DNA from 2 places in the Pseudoalteromonas sp. KG3 genome. Region 2 is predicted to be linked to the other one. Evidence: predicted binding sites of a transcription regulator. Region 2 holds the regulator's gene; the other holds the start of a gene.

Region 1 (7,828 bases), 1.6 Mb from region 2:
TATCAAATTTTTCTAGTGATATTGCTCATGAACTACGAACTCCACTAACAAATATAATTACTCAAACACAGGTTGGATTATCTAAAAAAAGGCAGTTGGAAGAGTATCAAGAATTATTGTTTTCTAACTTAGAAGAACTTGAGCGATTAACTAAAATGGTTAGTGATATGCTTTGGCTCGCAAAAACTCAAAATGGGCTAATTAAACCCGTTCAAAACACTCTAAAAAGCCATGATGAAATTGAAGTGTTATTTGAGTATTTTGACGCATTGGCTGAAGACTCATTGATTGCATTTAATAAAAAAGGTCAAAACCTTTGTTTTTATTGTGACAAATTACACTTTCGCCAATTATTATCAAACTTACTATCCAATGCAATTAGATACGCCCCAAAAGGCTCATCAATCACTGTAAACAGTGAAATGACCACCGCTGAAAAAATATGCATTTCAGTGATTAATACAGGGGAGAGAATACCTTCTGAGCATTTACCTTATTTATTTGACCGCTTTTATCGACCTGATAAGTCGCGGCAACGACACAGCGACGGAGCAGGTTTAGGGCTTGCAATAGTTAAAGCTCTAGCGCAAGCAAACGGTGGAGATATAGAGGTCAGTTCAAATAATCAAACTACCAGCTTTAAAGTTTATTTAAATTTAGTTAAAAGCTAATTATTAAAATCGATTAACTCAATGTTTGCTTGTAGCTCTTTGGCGAAGTTCAGCTAAGTGCTGTGAGTTCAACCACTCAAAGCTGCCTATCTTCTTTTAATTTCCAATTCACAGGTGTCCGGCATTTTTCAAGTTAGTTGTTGCCTTAAGTTTCAAACTTTTTGTTCGCTTAAGCATAAATCAAAACTCTTTAATTCTTGGTGCGGTCTTTTGCTGCCAATATGTTAGCCAGTAGGCGACTAGTAAACTAGCAATTGAAAATAAAAGCATAAATATAGCTTTAAGGGTGCTATCTCTTGTCGAATCATAAATTAATATAGGTATTGCAATGAAAGGGAGTGAACCTGCTATAGCTCGATAAAAACCTACTAGATTAAAACCAACTTGATATGAAAGTGCATGTAATCTGTATTTAAACGTTCTAGTAGAATCGGATAAAGACAAGCTGTATTTAGAAATAGCCCAAACAACACTATGCAAAATAGTCAGTAGAAGAAAGTAGTATATTAGATAGTCAGGGGGAGTAATCCCTTCGAAAAAGCTAACTAGGCCTTCTACACCTGAAAATTGTAGTACTAAAAGACAGGGTATTGAGCCAAACACAATTGCACAAATAATTTCATCAAATAATAAGTGTGAAGTGGTTTTTCTTTTTTGATTGATGTGCATAACATTCTCTAATGTACTTTTAGATTAAAATTACAATTTGAAAAACATGGAGACAAGTTAAATGTGTTTATTTTTTAAAATAATGATAAAGACGGTTTAGAAGGGTGCCATTAGCTGTCTTCCTATATATCCCCCCCTTTTATACCTTAAAATTATAAAATAATTTAAGGCAAGTATCGTGCGATAAATGTGCGACATATATTTAAAAATACTAATTTAATTGTGCGATAAAGAAGAGAGTTTAATTTATAACGAGTTGAAATAAAGAGGAATTAATTGGTCGGTATGGAGAGATTCGAACTCTCGACCCCTGCCACCCCATGACAGTGCGCTACCAAGCTGCGCTACATACCGACGTTGCAAGCAATAGTACGTATATTTTTTCAAAAATCAATAAGCTTTTGTTTATTTGAACATTTATTAAACGTACTGAGTGAAATAAAAAATTTTAGATGGGTTTTTAGTTATTTATCCAGTCATTGATCGATTTATACATGGTATCTCGTAGTATAGGTTGAGCAGTTTTGTTAGGGTGTATGTTGTCGTTTTGCATTAGGCTTTTATCAGATGCGATATCAAGCACAAAAAACGGCATTAAATGGCTGTTGGTTTCATCAGCAATGGTGGCGAAACTTGCGGTAAATTGTCCGGTATAACGTGGCCCGTAGTTAGGCGGAATGTGTATTTCCATAATCGCCACTTTGGCATCAGCTTGTTTGCTCTTGCTTACTAAACTGGCTAGATTTTCTTTCAGTCGTTTAATAGGGAAGCCACGTAGGCCGTCGTTACCACCAAGCTCAATAAGTACATGGCTAGGTTGAAATTCATTGAGCAGGCTATCTAACCGGCGCAGTGCACCACCGGTGGTTTCACCACTGATACTGGCGTTGATCAGTTGTACTGGTGCTTGCTCAGTATCGTATTTATCTTGTAACAATTTAACCCAGCCTTGTTCTTGTTTTAAACCGTAGGCGGCACTTAAACTGTCTCCTAAAATTAAAATTGTGTTGTCAGCTGCCGCACTAAGTGGTTTGATTACTAATAGTAAAACGAATATAAAACGTAGGATTGAATTCATCATATGTCAGCGCTATCTCAATTAAATATCATTCAGGTTAAAGGTCTTTCAAAAACGGTTACTACCCTTGAAGGGGATTTGCCCATCCTCAGCGACATCACCTTTAATGTCAAGTCTGGGGACTCAGTGGCTGTGGTTGGCACGTCTGGTTCTGGTAAGTCAACTTTACTAAGTTTACTAGCAGGGTTGGACCAATCGACTCAAGGCTCAATTTATTTAGATGGTGAGCCACTGCATGAACTTGATGAAGAAGCCCGAGCAGCACTCAGAGCCGCCAAAGTCGGTTTTGTATTTCAATCCTTTATGTTGGTACAAAGTTTAACGGCACTTGAAAATGTGATGCTACCTGCCGAGCTTGCTGGTGAATCAAATGCCAAGCAGCAGGCACTTGAACTACTAGAAAAAGTTGGTTTGAGTCATCGTGTTGAGCATTACCCATCGCAGCTCTCTGGCGGTGAGCAACAACGTGTTGCCATTGCCCGCGCATTTATTGGCACGCCCAAAATATTATTCGCGGATGAGCCATCTGCTAACCTTGATAGCAAAAACGGTAAGTTAATAGAATCACTGTTATTTGACCTTAATAAGCTGCACGGCACTACATTAGTACTAGTGACGCACGATGAAGCACTGGCTGCGAAATGTCAGCACGTTTTGCAAATTGAAGCGGGGCAATTAGTTAAAAATACCAATGAGGCTGTGGCGAATGTGGGCTAAATTAGCATTAAAATTATTTAGCCGTGAGTTTCGCCGTGGTGAACTTACGGTGATCTGTGCGGCAATATCGCTTGCGGTATTAACGGTTTTAACACTTTCTATGGTAACGGATCGTATAGGGCAAAGCATCGCGCAAAAAAGCAGTGCCTTTATTGCCGCGGATCGCGTGCTGGCAAGTAACCATGAATTACCAGATGAGTATTTAACAAAAGCAAGCGAATACAACTTAGAAACCGCACAGCTCACTTACTTTGATACTATGCTGTTTGCTAATGACGAAATGCAATTGAGTTCAGTTAAAGCGGTATCGGATCATTACCCACTTAAGGGCGAATTAAAAGTTAAAAGTAGCTTAACCGGTGAGGTTGAAGTTGCCACGCAGGGGCCATCGGTTGGTAATGTGTGGTTTAGTGAATCGGTATTTTATGCATTAAATGTCAAAGTGGGTGATACGGTTGAACTCGGTGCTGCGCAATTTCATATCGAAAAAGTACTGGTTGAAGAGCCAGATGCACCATTTAATATTTTTTCGAGTAGTCGCCGTGTACTTTTAAATAACCAAGATGTAGCAAAAACCGAAGTTATTCAACCTGGCAGCCGTGTTTTTTACCGTCAATTGTATGCTGGTGATGAGAGCGAGATCAGCGATTTTTATGCGTGGCTAAAACCTCAAATGAAAGAAAATCAGCAGTGGTATGGCGTAAAAGACCGACAATCGCCGATAGCTAATAGTTTAAACCGTGCCGAAAGCTTTTTATTACTGGCTGGTTTATTGGGGATTATTTTAGCTGCCGTGGCAATTGCTGTCTCTGCTAAACGCTATTGTGAACGCCAGTATGATCCCGTTGCGATGATGAAAACGTTAGGTGGCAGCCGCGCAATGATCCGTAAAATTTACTTACTGCATTTATCATTGGTATGTGGTTTATCGGTGATCCTAGGCTTAGCCATTGGTTACGGTTTACAAGAAATTGCCACTGGCTATTTGGCAAAATCAATGAATAACACTTTGCCTGCTGCGGGTTTAAAACCGTGGTTTGTAGCGATCTGCACCGGTGTGATTTGTGCGGTGATGTTTTCAATCAAGCCGTTATTAGATTTATTTGATATTCCGCCACTTAGAGTATTACGCCGTAATTTGGGCGATAAGCTGTTGGTGAGTAAAGTGCATTTAGGCATGTCGGCTGTGACGGTATTTTTACTCATGTGGTTATTTAGTAATAACTTAAAAATCACCGCTATTTTATTTGTTTCAACGCTGGTTTTAATTGCCATACTATTTTTGCTATCACGAATCATCTTTGGTGGCGGGCGTAAGTTAGGGCTGCGCCCTGGTAGCAGTTGGTCGCTTGCGATTGCCTCTATTCAAAAACGGGCTAATGCTAATGCGGTGCAGTTGATCAGCTTTTCACTTGCTATAAAATTGTTGTTATTTTTAGTGGTACTTAAAAACGATATGATCGCTGATTGGCAATCGCAATTACCAAGTGATGCGCCAAATGCCTTTTTGGTGAATATTACAGAAACTGAATTACCCGATGTTAATGCGTTTTTAGAACAAAAGAATATTCAAGTGTCTGATTTTTATCCGACAGTTCGTGGTCGTGTCAATGCGGTAAACGGTGAGCTGGTTGCCCGTGAAGTGTCGTTGCAAGATAATGAAAAGAAAGACGAAGAAGCCCGCTCTGGTATTGGTCGTGAGCTGAACCTTACTTGGCTTGAGCAAGCGCCTGCACAAAATGAGATCATTGCTGGCGAGTGGTTTGGCGATAATGCGACCGCTGAAGCGTCAGTGGAAGAGTCAATGCTCGAACGCTTAGATGTAAAACTGGGCGATACCTTGACCTTTTTAATTGGTGCGCAATCGTTTGATGCCAAAATTACCAGTGTTCGTAAAGTGAATTGGGCAACTTTAAAACCTAACTTCTTTATTATTTTAAGCCCTGATGTTTTAGCTGATTTTCCGGCGACTTATATTTCATCGGTACGAATTAATGATGAGCAAAAACGCGACTTTAGCCAGTTATTACGCAGTTACCCAACCATTAATGCCATAGATGTTGAGAGCTTTGTAAAACAAATTCGCTCGACTATTTCGCAAGTGTCATTAGCTATTGGCTTTGTACTAGCGATAGTGGTGATGTGTGGTGGCTTAGTATTGATTTCCCAAGTGCAAGCAAGCTTGGGCGAGCGGATGCAAGAAATTGTGATATTGCGTACTTTAGGTGCCAAAGGGCGATTAATAAAAAATGCGACCTTGTATGAATTTTTATTGCTTGGCAGCGCTGCGGGTTTTGTTGCTGCGCTGGTCAGCGATGTGGCGTTATTAATAGTGCAACGTGAGATGTTTGACTTAGCAGGTAAGCTGCACCCACATATTTGGCTGATTGGGCCAATTGTCGGTGGCGTGTTTGTGGCATCACTCGGTTACTTTATGATAGCCAGAACCATGCGCAAAAATACCCAAGGATTGCTGCGCTCTTTAGCGTAAAATTCTAATAATTAACTAAGCCCGTTGTTACGGGCTTTTTTATGCTAATAATGCACTGGTAATTTATACAGTGCTCTGGCATTATTACTGCAATTAACTATTTACACTGATTGGGCAAGTATTGGCTATTATTTTAGGGATTGATCCTGGCTCACGATTAACGGGTTATGGGGTGATTACCCATCAAGGGGCTAAATTTACTTATTTAGGCAGTGGCTGTATTAAATTAGCCGATCACGAGTTTCCTATTCGATTAAAAATGATTTACCAAGGGATCAGTCAACTAATCGAACAATTCTCTCCCGATCATTTTGCCATTGAAAAAGTGTTTATGGCGCATAATCCCGATTCAGCATTAAAACTAGGCCAAGCCCGTGGCGCGGCAATTGTTGGTGCGGCAATGGCAGATATTCCTGTTTTTGAATATTCCGCCCGGCAAATAAAACAAGCTGTAGTTGGCAACGGTGGCGCAGATAAAACACAAGTACAGCACATGGTTAAAAATATTTTAAAATTACCGGGCACACCACAGGCGGATGCTGCCGATGCACTCGCAATTGCAATATGCCATGCGCATTCAGATCAAAATTTAATAAAACTAGCGGGCAGTGCCAGTAAAACCGTTAGAGGACGATTAAGGAAATAACATGATAGGTCGCTTAAATGGCATTTTAGTCGAAAAACAACCGCCTGAAATCTTGCTTGAAGTAAGTGGGGTTGGCTATGAAGTAAATATGCCAATGACCTGCTTTTATGATTTGCCAAATATTGGTGAACAGGCCATTGTATATACGCACTTTGTGGTAAGAGAAGACGCACAGTTATTGTTTGGTTTTAATAATAAAACTGAACGGGCATTATTTAGAGAATTACTCAAAGCCAATGGTGTAGGGCCTAAACTCGGATTAGCTATCTTATCTGGGATGTCGGCTAAGCAATTTGTTAGCTGCGTTAATAATGAAGATGCCACCAGTTTAGTTAAACTACCGGGAGTGGGTAAAAAAACCGCTGAGCGTTTAGTGCTAGAAATGAAAGACCGATTAAAAGATTGGGGTAATGACTTATTCACACCATTTAGTGATAATGCCGTTATTGAGCCTGCCTCAGACGCATTGATCGCAAATAATGCTGCGGACGATGCTGTCTCTGCGTTGGTGTCGTTAGGTTATAAATTGGCGCAAGCACAAAAAACAGTAAAATCAGTGGCCAAGCCTGATATGTCTACAGAGGTTCTTATAAAAGAATCTTTAAAATCAATGTTGTGAGTAAACCATGATTGAAGCGGATCGTTTAATTGATGCGACGGAGCAAAGTAATGAAGATGTTGTTGATCGTGCGATTAGACCAAAACTATTAGCCGATTACACCGGTCAGCCCCATGTTAAACAACAGATGGAAATATTTATAGAAGCGGCGCGCACCCGCGGTGAAGCACTTGATCATCTATTAATATTTGGCCCGCCGGGTTTGGGTAAAACCACATTAGCCAATATTGTCGCGAACGAGCTAAATGTAAGTATCAAGACCACATCAGGTCCAGTGCTTGAAAAAGCAGGGGACTTAGCGGCACTGCTAACTAACCTTGAAGAAGGTGATGTACTGTTTATTGACGAAATACACAGGTTAAGCCCGCAAGTAGAAGAAATCTTATATCCAGCAATGGAAGATTACCAACTCGATTTAATGATTGGAGAAGGCCCCGCTGCGCGTTCGATTAAGCTCGATTTACCGGCTTTTACGCTAATTGGGGCAACCACCCGCGCAGGGTCATTAACGTCACCACTTAGAGATCGTTTTGGTATTGTGCAGCGTTTAGAGTTTTACTCTGTTGCTGATCTGTCAACCATAGTAGGGCGCTCAGCGCATTATTTAAATTTACAAATGTGTGATGATGGCGCCGTTGAAATAGCTAAACGCTCTCGTGGTACTCCACGTATTGCAAATCGCTTATTGCGCCGAGTGCGAGATTATACGCAAGTTAAATCAGATGGTACTGTTAATGCCGAAGTGGCAGAGCTGGCACTTAACATGATTGATGTAGATAAAAGCGGTTTTGATTACATGGACCGTAAATACTTGCTTGCAATCATAGAAAAATTTATGGGTGGCCCGGTTGGTTTAGATAATCTTGCAGCTGCTATTGGTGAAGAAAAAGAAACGATTGAAGATGTGATTGAGCCTTATTTAATTCAACAAGGCTTT
Region 2 (7,828 bases):
GAAAAATAGCCATGGCGTTATTTAAACAAGATACAACTAAAACAGCCAGTATGGCGAGAAAAAAGAAAATGGCAGGGCTAGACGATGATTATCGCTCAACCCTGTTAGAATCTGGGATTAAAATGCGCTAGCCGTGTTGTTTAGCGTTCATCATAACTGGATGTGGTATGGCAAGAGGAGTACATGAGTTAAACTCGCAAGCAAAAAACACTCCAAGAACTAATAAAACACCAATGGAAATAGAAGTTTATACTCAAGATAATCCACCACCAAAACCTGTTATTTATATCGCAAATGTAGCAGCTCACGGCAATGGTTATGCAGACAACAATGTCTTGTTAACCACTCTCAAAGAAGAAACCGCAAAAGTGGGTGCTGAATTGGTATTTATCACCAATAAGGAAATATCAAGAGACGAAATTGTTGGCACATATGGTGGCGGTTTTATGATGTCGAACCAGATTAAGCGCCCTCACTTATATGGAGTTGCTGGGGTGTATTCAAAAGTTAGAATCGGGATTACGGCTGGTGATGATGGAATTATCAAATACATAGATGCTGAATCCCCAGCCGACAAAGCAGGATTAAGAGAAGGTATGAGATTGCTGTCGATCAATGGAAAATATTTTAATAGTACAAATTTATTTCAGAAAGAAGTCTCCAACAAACTACCTGGTGATGTTGTGGTAATTGAGTACCTTGATCATGACAACAACAAGACGAAGATTAATGTCGAGTTAGAACCTAGCACTTGAAAATGCTAACAAACAAAGGCAGCTGACGCTTAACAGCGCGCAGCTGCTTTGGACGTTGAGGTTGTAGAATTACTCTTTTTAGGAACTGGTTCTACACATTTCACTTGATTGTTTTTTAACCTTGAACCCACAGGGTTACTGTGATCTAATAGATATTATTCACCCACGGTAAATTGTTATGGCCAACTATAAGCCTGACTTATCCTGCCAAAATAAATTCATTCCAATCAATTTTGCTGAGCAAATATTGCCAGGTACATTTGAGTATGAGCTTTGTTATATTGTCGAAAATAAACTCGATTTGTCGGGCTTTGACGCGTGGTATAACAATGATAAAACGGGCGCGGCGGCGTATCCACCTTCAGTGATGCTAAAGATTATTTTGCTCGGCTATGCACATGGTTTTGTAAAAACTTGACTACAAAAAACGAATTTATGTAATCAACACTAATAGTTAACAGCCGACATTTAATTTTGTAAGTGTTAGCCACAGAGTGATTACAAGAAAAAATGGACTTAATAATTCTGGTTCACTTTTCAGTATTTATATTTGCGATTTTCAGATAACTGTATATACTCACAGTTAAATGTACTGTATGGAAAACCAGTTGTATGCGCCCATTAACGAATCGCCAAGCTCAAATTCTCGAACTTATAAAAGTTTTTATTAAAGATACCGGTATGCCGCCAACCCGTGCTGAGATTGCGCAAACGTTAGGTTTTAAAAGTGCTAATGCAGCGGAAGAACATTTAAAAGCATTAGCTAAAAAAGGCGTAATTAAAATGAAGCCTGGCGCTAGCCGTGGTATCCAATTGGTTGAAGAAGAAGAGCCTGAGCAACTTGGTTTACCGCTAATTGGTCGGGTTGCTGCTGGAGAGCCAATTTTGGCAGAGCAGCATGTTGAGAGCCATTGCCAAGTTGACCCCTTATTATTTAAACCCGCAGCCGACTTTTTATTACGAGTGCAAGGCATGAGTATGAAAGATATTGGCATTATGGATGGTGATTTACTGGCAGTACACAGCACGCAAGTTGCTGAAAATGGCCAAGTGGTTGTTGCCCGTGTTGATGATGATGTAACAGTAAAGCGCCTTGAAAAAGCAGGTAAAAAAGTTTTTTTACATGCTGAAAATGATGAATTTGCACCTATTGAAGTCGATCTTGAGCATGAGTCTTTCAATATTGAAGGGTTGGCGGTTGGGGTGATCCGCAACGCAGACTGGATGTAAACCTATTTTGCACCAAACTGGTGAAGTTTGGTGCTTTGATTTTTTTTACCCCTTTAATGGCTAAATTTCATACTTAGCTATGCCTCTCAAGCCCTCGTAAACTCTACTTTTACGTTACTTTTGCCCTACTGTAGCTATCCTTGATAACAAAATAACGCGCTGATTTTTAGTTATTATTTATGCACCAAAAGAGAAATAAATTACTCCTAAAACTTGCTAATTGTTCGTTTTTTAACTAATTGGTTAATACACTGTGTTAACAACTGTCTTTAAAAGTTGCGATTTTTTGCGCAAAAACACTTTTCTGAGACTGAGTTAATGACCAGTTACAATAAAAAATAACGAATTGGCGTGAAAAAAGCAGTGCCGCCTTTTCGCTTTGCATCTTGCAATAGCATCAAAAGGAGCCGTCACATGGGTAAACTGAGCACTACCTTGTGGCTTATATTACTTATGCTTCCGCAGCATTTGTTGGCTAATAGCCGATTTAATATGCGCGAAGGCGTAACAGATATAAGTAATAATGTTTATCAATTACACATGACTATATTCATTATTTGTTGTGTGATCGGGGTGATTGTATTTGCCGCTATGTTTTGGGCGTTACTTCGTCACCGCAAATCAAAAGGGGCTATTCCAGCTCAATTCCACGAAAGCACTAAAGTTGAAATACTTTGGACTGCTATTCCATTTGTTATTCTCATCGCAATGGCTGTGCCTGCGACTAAAACGTTGATTGCGATGGAAGATGCAAGTAAGGCTGATCTGACTATTAAAATTACCGGGTCACAATGGAAATGGCACTATGAGTATATGGGCGAAGATGTTGCTTTTTACTCTATTTTATCGACTCCGCAAGAACAAATAACTAATCAAGCGGATAAAACAAGTACTTACCTACTTGAAGTAGACAAACCTTTAGTCTTACCGATCAATAAAAAAGTACGCTTTTTAATGACCTCAGATGATGTGATCCACTCTTGGTGGGTACCTGATTTTGCAGTTAAAAAAGATGCCAATCCAGGCTTCATCAATGAAACATGGACGAAAATAAATGAAGAAGGCATTTATCGTGGGCAATGCGCTGAGTTATGCGGCAAAGATCACGGCTTTATGCCTGTGGTGGTGGAAGCTAAATCTGAACAAGATTTTGCTGATTGGTTAGCCGATGCTAAACAAGCGAAGCAAAAAGCAGCCGCTGCGGATGCCGCTTTACTCGATCAAACATTACCGAAAGAAGAGTTAATGACACTTGGCGAGCAAGTATATATGGCCAGTTGTGCAGCATGTCATCAACCTACAGGGATGGGCTTACCAGGTGTGTTTCCTGCGCTTAAAGGTAATCCTGTGGTGCTTGGTGATATTAAAGATCATATTGATGTTGTGCTACATGGTCGTCCAGGTACTGCGATGCAAGCGTTTGCTAAGCAGTTATCAATTAAGCAGTTAGCAGCGGTTATTACTTACAAACGAAACGCGTGGGGTAACGATACCGGTGATGTTATTCAACCGAGTCAGATCCAAGCTGAGCTTGATGCAACATCGGAGGCTAAATAATGAGTAGCGTAACACAGCAACATGATAATACAGCTGCACATCATGATGATGGGCATCATCACCCAGCAAAAGGATTTAAGCGCTGGTTATATACAACCAACCACAAAGACATAGGTAGTTTATATTTAATTTTTTCGCTCACCATGTTTTTAATTGGCGGTGCGATGGCAATGGTGATCCGCGCTGAATTGTTCCAGCCGGGACTGCAGTTAGTCGATCCGCACTTTTTTAACCAAATGACCACAGTCCATGGTTTGATCATGGTGTTTGGTGCGGTTATGCCGGCCTTTACAGGACTGGCAAACTGGATGGTGCCCTTGATGATTGGTGCACCAGACATGGCATTACCACGAATGAACAATTGGAGTTTTTGGATTTTACCGTTTGCGTTTTTAATTCTATTAGCGTCATTGTTTATGCCCGGTGGCGGACCTGCATTTGGCTGGACATTCTATGCTCCGCTTTCTACCACTTACAGTAATGATAACACTGCGTTATTTGTGTTTGCCGTGCACATTATGGGTATCAGCTCAATTATGGGGGCAATTAATGTCATTGTGACCATAGTGAATATGCGCGCACCAGGTATGACGTGGATGAAACTGCCGCTATTTGTCTGGACTTGGCTAATTACCGCATTCTTATTAATTGCGGTTATGCCAGTGCTCGCAGGTGCGGTGACTATGGTACTCACTGATAAATACTTTGCTACTAGCTTTTTTGATGCCGCTGGTGGTGGCGATCCAGTGATGTTCCAACATATCTTTTGGTTCTTTGGTCATCCTGAAGTGTATATTATGATTTTGCCAGCTTTCGGTATTATCTCAACCATAGTGCCGACTTTCTCTCGTAAGAAATTATTTGGTTATGCCTCCATGGTATACGCCACCTCCTCGATTGCCTTACTAAGCTTTATTGTTTGGGCGCATCACATGTTTACTACGGGTATGCCGGTAGCTGCTGAGTTGTTTTTTATGTACGCAACTATGCTTATATCGGTGCCAACGGGAGTGAAAGTATTTAACTGGGTAGCCACTATGTGGCGCGGGTCAATTAGTTTTGAAGTACCAATGTTATTCAGTATTGCCTTTATCGTGTTATTTACCTTAGGCGGTTTTTCCGGCTTGATGTTGGCGATCACCCCTGCTGATTTTCAGTATCATGATACCTACTTTGTGGTGGCGCATTTTCATTATGTATTAGTCACAGGCGCGGTATTTTCAATCATGGCAGGTGCCTATTATTGGCTGCCGAAATGGACGGGTAATATGTTTAATATCACCTTAGCGAAATGGCATTTCTGGCTATCTTTGGTGAGTGTGAACGTCTTGTTCTTCCCGATGCACTTTGTAGGACTTGCCGGTATGCCACGTCGTATCCCTGATTATGCGCTGCAATTTGCTGACTTTAACGCCATTATTAGTCTTGGTGGGTTTGCCTTTGGCTTATCGCAATTGTTATTTGTGGTAGTGGTATTTAAGTGCGCAAGAGGTGGCGATAAAGTGCCAGCGAAGGTGTGGGATGGCGCCGAGGGGCTGGAGTGGGAAGTGGATTCGCCAGCGCCATATCATACCTTTGAAACACCGCCGGAGATCAAGTAATGAGTCACGCACCACTGCTTAAGCGCTTAGTGTTGATATGCCTAGGCATGTTTGCTTTTGCCTTTGCCTTGGTGCCGCTCTATGACGTCTTTTGTGATGTAACAGGACTTAATGGTAAACCATCCTTAGAGCAAGCAAAGCAAAGCACCAGCATTAATGAAACACGCGAGGTGGATGTGAGTTTTACTACCCATGCACAAAGTGGTGCACCGTTTGCGGTGCAATCAGCTGAATACAGTGTTTCAGTGCAACCCGGAGCAATGCGCGAGGTACTGTTTAAAGCAAAAAACCTCAGCAATGAAGATAAAGTTATGCAGGCGGTACCTTCAGTGTCGCCGGGCAAAGCAGCCAAATATTTACATAAAATGGCCTGTTTTTGTTTTGATCAACAGCCATTGAAAGCCGGTGAAGAGGTAGAGTTCAAATTACTTTTTTACGTCGATACAGAATTACCAGACGATGTAGAAGAGCTGACTTTATCTTATACCGTGTTTGATATTAGTAGTCAGTTAGTGGCTAGTAATTAGGAGCAAGTGAGATGAATCAAAAATACGAAAAATACTACGTGCCGGCACAAAGCCCATGGCCAATAGTTGGCGCGTTTGCAATGTTTTTTATTGCTGTAGGCGCAGGCCTTACAGTTATGCAAGCACGTAGTGGCGGTGGTGCGGGTCATTATTTGTTGTATGCTGGAATTGGCGTACTGATATATATGCTATTTCGTTGGTTTAAAAATGTCATTGAAGAGTCTGACCAAGGGTTATATTCAGCACAAATGGATCGCTCGTTCCGCCAAGGCATGAGCTGGTTTATTTTCTCTGAAGTGATGTTTTTTATGGCCTTTTTTGGCGCCTTGTTTTATGCGCGAATGATTTCTGTACCTTGGCTTGGTGGCGCGGGTAATAACGCCATGACCAACGAAATTTTATGGCCAACCTTTGAAGCAATGTGGCCGTTAGTCACAACTCCAGGCGGGGGCACTACGCAAGCCATGGGTTGGCAAGGTTTACCATTAATAAACACATTAATCCTACTTGCCTCATCGGTGACTTTACATTTTGCTCATGTCGCGATGGAGAATAATAAGCGTGGGCCATTAAAAGTATTTATGGCACTGACAATAGCACTAGGCGTGGTTTTTTTAGGGCTGCAAGTTTTAGAGTATATGCATGCCTACCAAGATTTGGGGCTGACCCTAGATGCCGGAGTATATGGCAATACGTTCTTCTTATTAACTGGCTTTCACGGTATGCATGTAACTTTAGGGACCATTTTACTACTAGTCATGCTTATCCGCATTTTAAAAGGTCACTTTAGCCCAGATAAACACTTTGCTTTTCAAGCAGCTGCTTGGTACTGGCACTTTGTTGATGTGGTGTGGCTATGTTTGTTTGTGTTTGTATATGTGTTGTAGGGTTGGCATTAGGGGGGATGTATCCTAACTTCAGCGCCGCAATAACAACAACGAGCACCACTACAGAAAACAACACGCGGCGGCCTAAATAGTGTGACATTGGCCGCCCATTATCTCGACCTGAAACCATAATAAATAATGCTCTAAACAAGTTAAAAAGTATAAATAATAACAACAGTACAATAATAATTTTTATAATCACTGGGTTCACCTTTATGCAGTTAATTTTATGGCGTAAACAAAAGCTTAGCTCAATTTTCATCGTTTGCGTGGTGATTGTTGTGGTATTGGTGTGTTTACGTTTAGGTTATTGGCAACTGCAACGAGCAGAAGCTAAAACACAGCAACTTGCCCATATCGCCAGCGTGCAAGCGCAAGGTGTAATGCAATGGCCGCAAGTGCAGGCACTGCCTAGTGATTGGAATAAAACCGGCATTCAGGCAACTTTGACCGGCACGATAGACAGTAATCACTATTGGTTATTAGATAATCAAGTTTATCAAGGGCAGGTTGGTTATGATGTGTTAACGCTGTTTAAACCCACAACCAGCAAAACCCCTCTATTAACTAATTTGGGTTGGGTTAAAGCTCCGACTTCACGCGAGCAGTTACCCGCGATCGCGTTACCAAATAACCCCATCACAATTAATGTGCAACTCAAGCAGGGTAAGCTCAGTGGTTTCACTTTAGATAACACCGCAAAAAATCAGCCTGAGAATGACCGTTGGCCCAAACGGGTGCAAACCATCGACTTACAGTTATTCACTCAACAAGCAAAGCAGGCAATGGTTGATTTTATTGGCTATCGTCAAGGTGCTGGTGATGAACTCGGGATACCGCATTACCAAGCTGTGGTGATGAGTCCACAAAAACATTATGGCTATGCTGTGCAATGGTTATTAATTGCTTTGGCATGTGTTGTGGTGGCTATTTTTGCCAGTAAAAGAAGGAATTAAAATGAAAAATAAACCTATGGTAATTTTTATCGGTTGCTGTTTAGTGCCTTTAATGCTGGCTTATTTAGCATTAAAGTTAGATTGGATACCCTCTGCAGCGACCAATAATGGTGAGTTTTTAACAACAGAAGTAAAAGTTAAAGACTGGAAAAATACAGAACATAAACAATGGACTATTGCTTTAAACCATCCTGAGCAATGTCAGCAAGCATGTGCTCAGCAGTTGCTTGCACTTGATAACTTATATGTTGCTTTGGGTAAAAACCAAGGCAAGGTTGATATGGTTATCTTAGGTGCAGCTGGGCAAACAACGTC

What was found. The regulator LexA, encoded in region 2, represses DNA repair genes until DNA is damaged. The targets are predictions, from matches to a motif close to TACTGTATNNNNATACAGTA.
Region 1: ruvC (crossover junction endodeoxyribonuclease RuvC) is a predicted target of LexA. The motif match lies at 5,680-5,699, and genes of this name have one in related genera.

What each region holds. Positions count from the first base shown of each region.
Region 1 covers NZ_CP098523.1:783,768-791,595, reverse strand. Annotated here, with positions in the region: gene NDQ71_RS03880 (heavy metal sensor histidine kinase) at 1-671, shown strand, start outside; gene NDQ71_RS03875 (hypothetical protein) at 852-1,340, opposite strand; tRNA gene NDQ71_RS03870 (tRNA-Pro) at 1,618-1,694, opposite strand; gene NDQ71_RS03865 (arylesterase) at 1,801-2,421, opposite strand; gene NDQ71_RS03860 (ABC transporter ATP-binding protein) at 2,422-3,135, shown strand; gene NDQ71_RS03855 (ABC transporter permease) at 3,125-5,626, shown strand; gene ruvC (crossover junction endodeoxyribonuclease RuvC) at 5,748-6,272, shown strand; gene ruvA (Holliday junction branch migration protein RuvA) at 6,274-6,891, shown strand; gene ruvB (Holliday junction branch migration DNA helicase RuvB) at 6,899-7,828, shown strand, end outside.
Region 2 covers NZ_CP098523.1:2,358,890-2,366,717, reverse strand. Annotated here, with positions in the region: gene NDQ71_RS11205 (ISAs1 family transposase) at 1-131, shown strand, start outside; gene NDQ71_RS11200 (PDZ domain-containing protein) at 168-755, shown strand; gene NDQ71_RS11195 (transposase) at 934-1,173, shown strand; gene lexA (transcriptional repressor LexA) at 1,368-1,985, shown strand; gene coxB (cytochrome c oxidase subunit II) at 2,400-3,542, shown strand; gene ctaD (cytochrome c oxidase subunit I) at 3,542-5,143, shown strand; gene NDQ71_RS11175 (cytochrome c oxidase assembly protein) at 5,143-5,670, shown strand; gene NDQ71_RS11170 (cytochrome c oxidase subunit 3) at 5,682-6,557, shown strand; gene NDQ71_RS24410 (DUF2909 family protein) at 6,457-6,819, opposite strand; gene NDQ71_RS11160 (SURF1 family protein) at 6,773-7,513, shown strand; gene NDQ71_RS11155 (hypothetical protein) at 7,515-7,828, shown strand, end outside.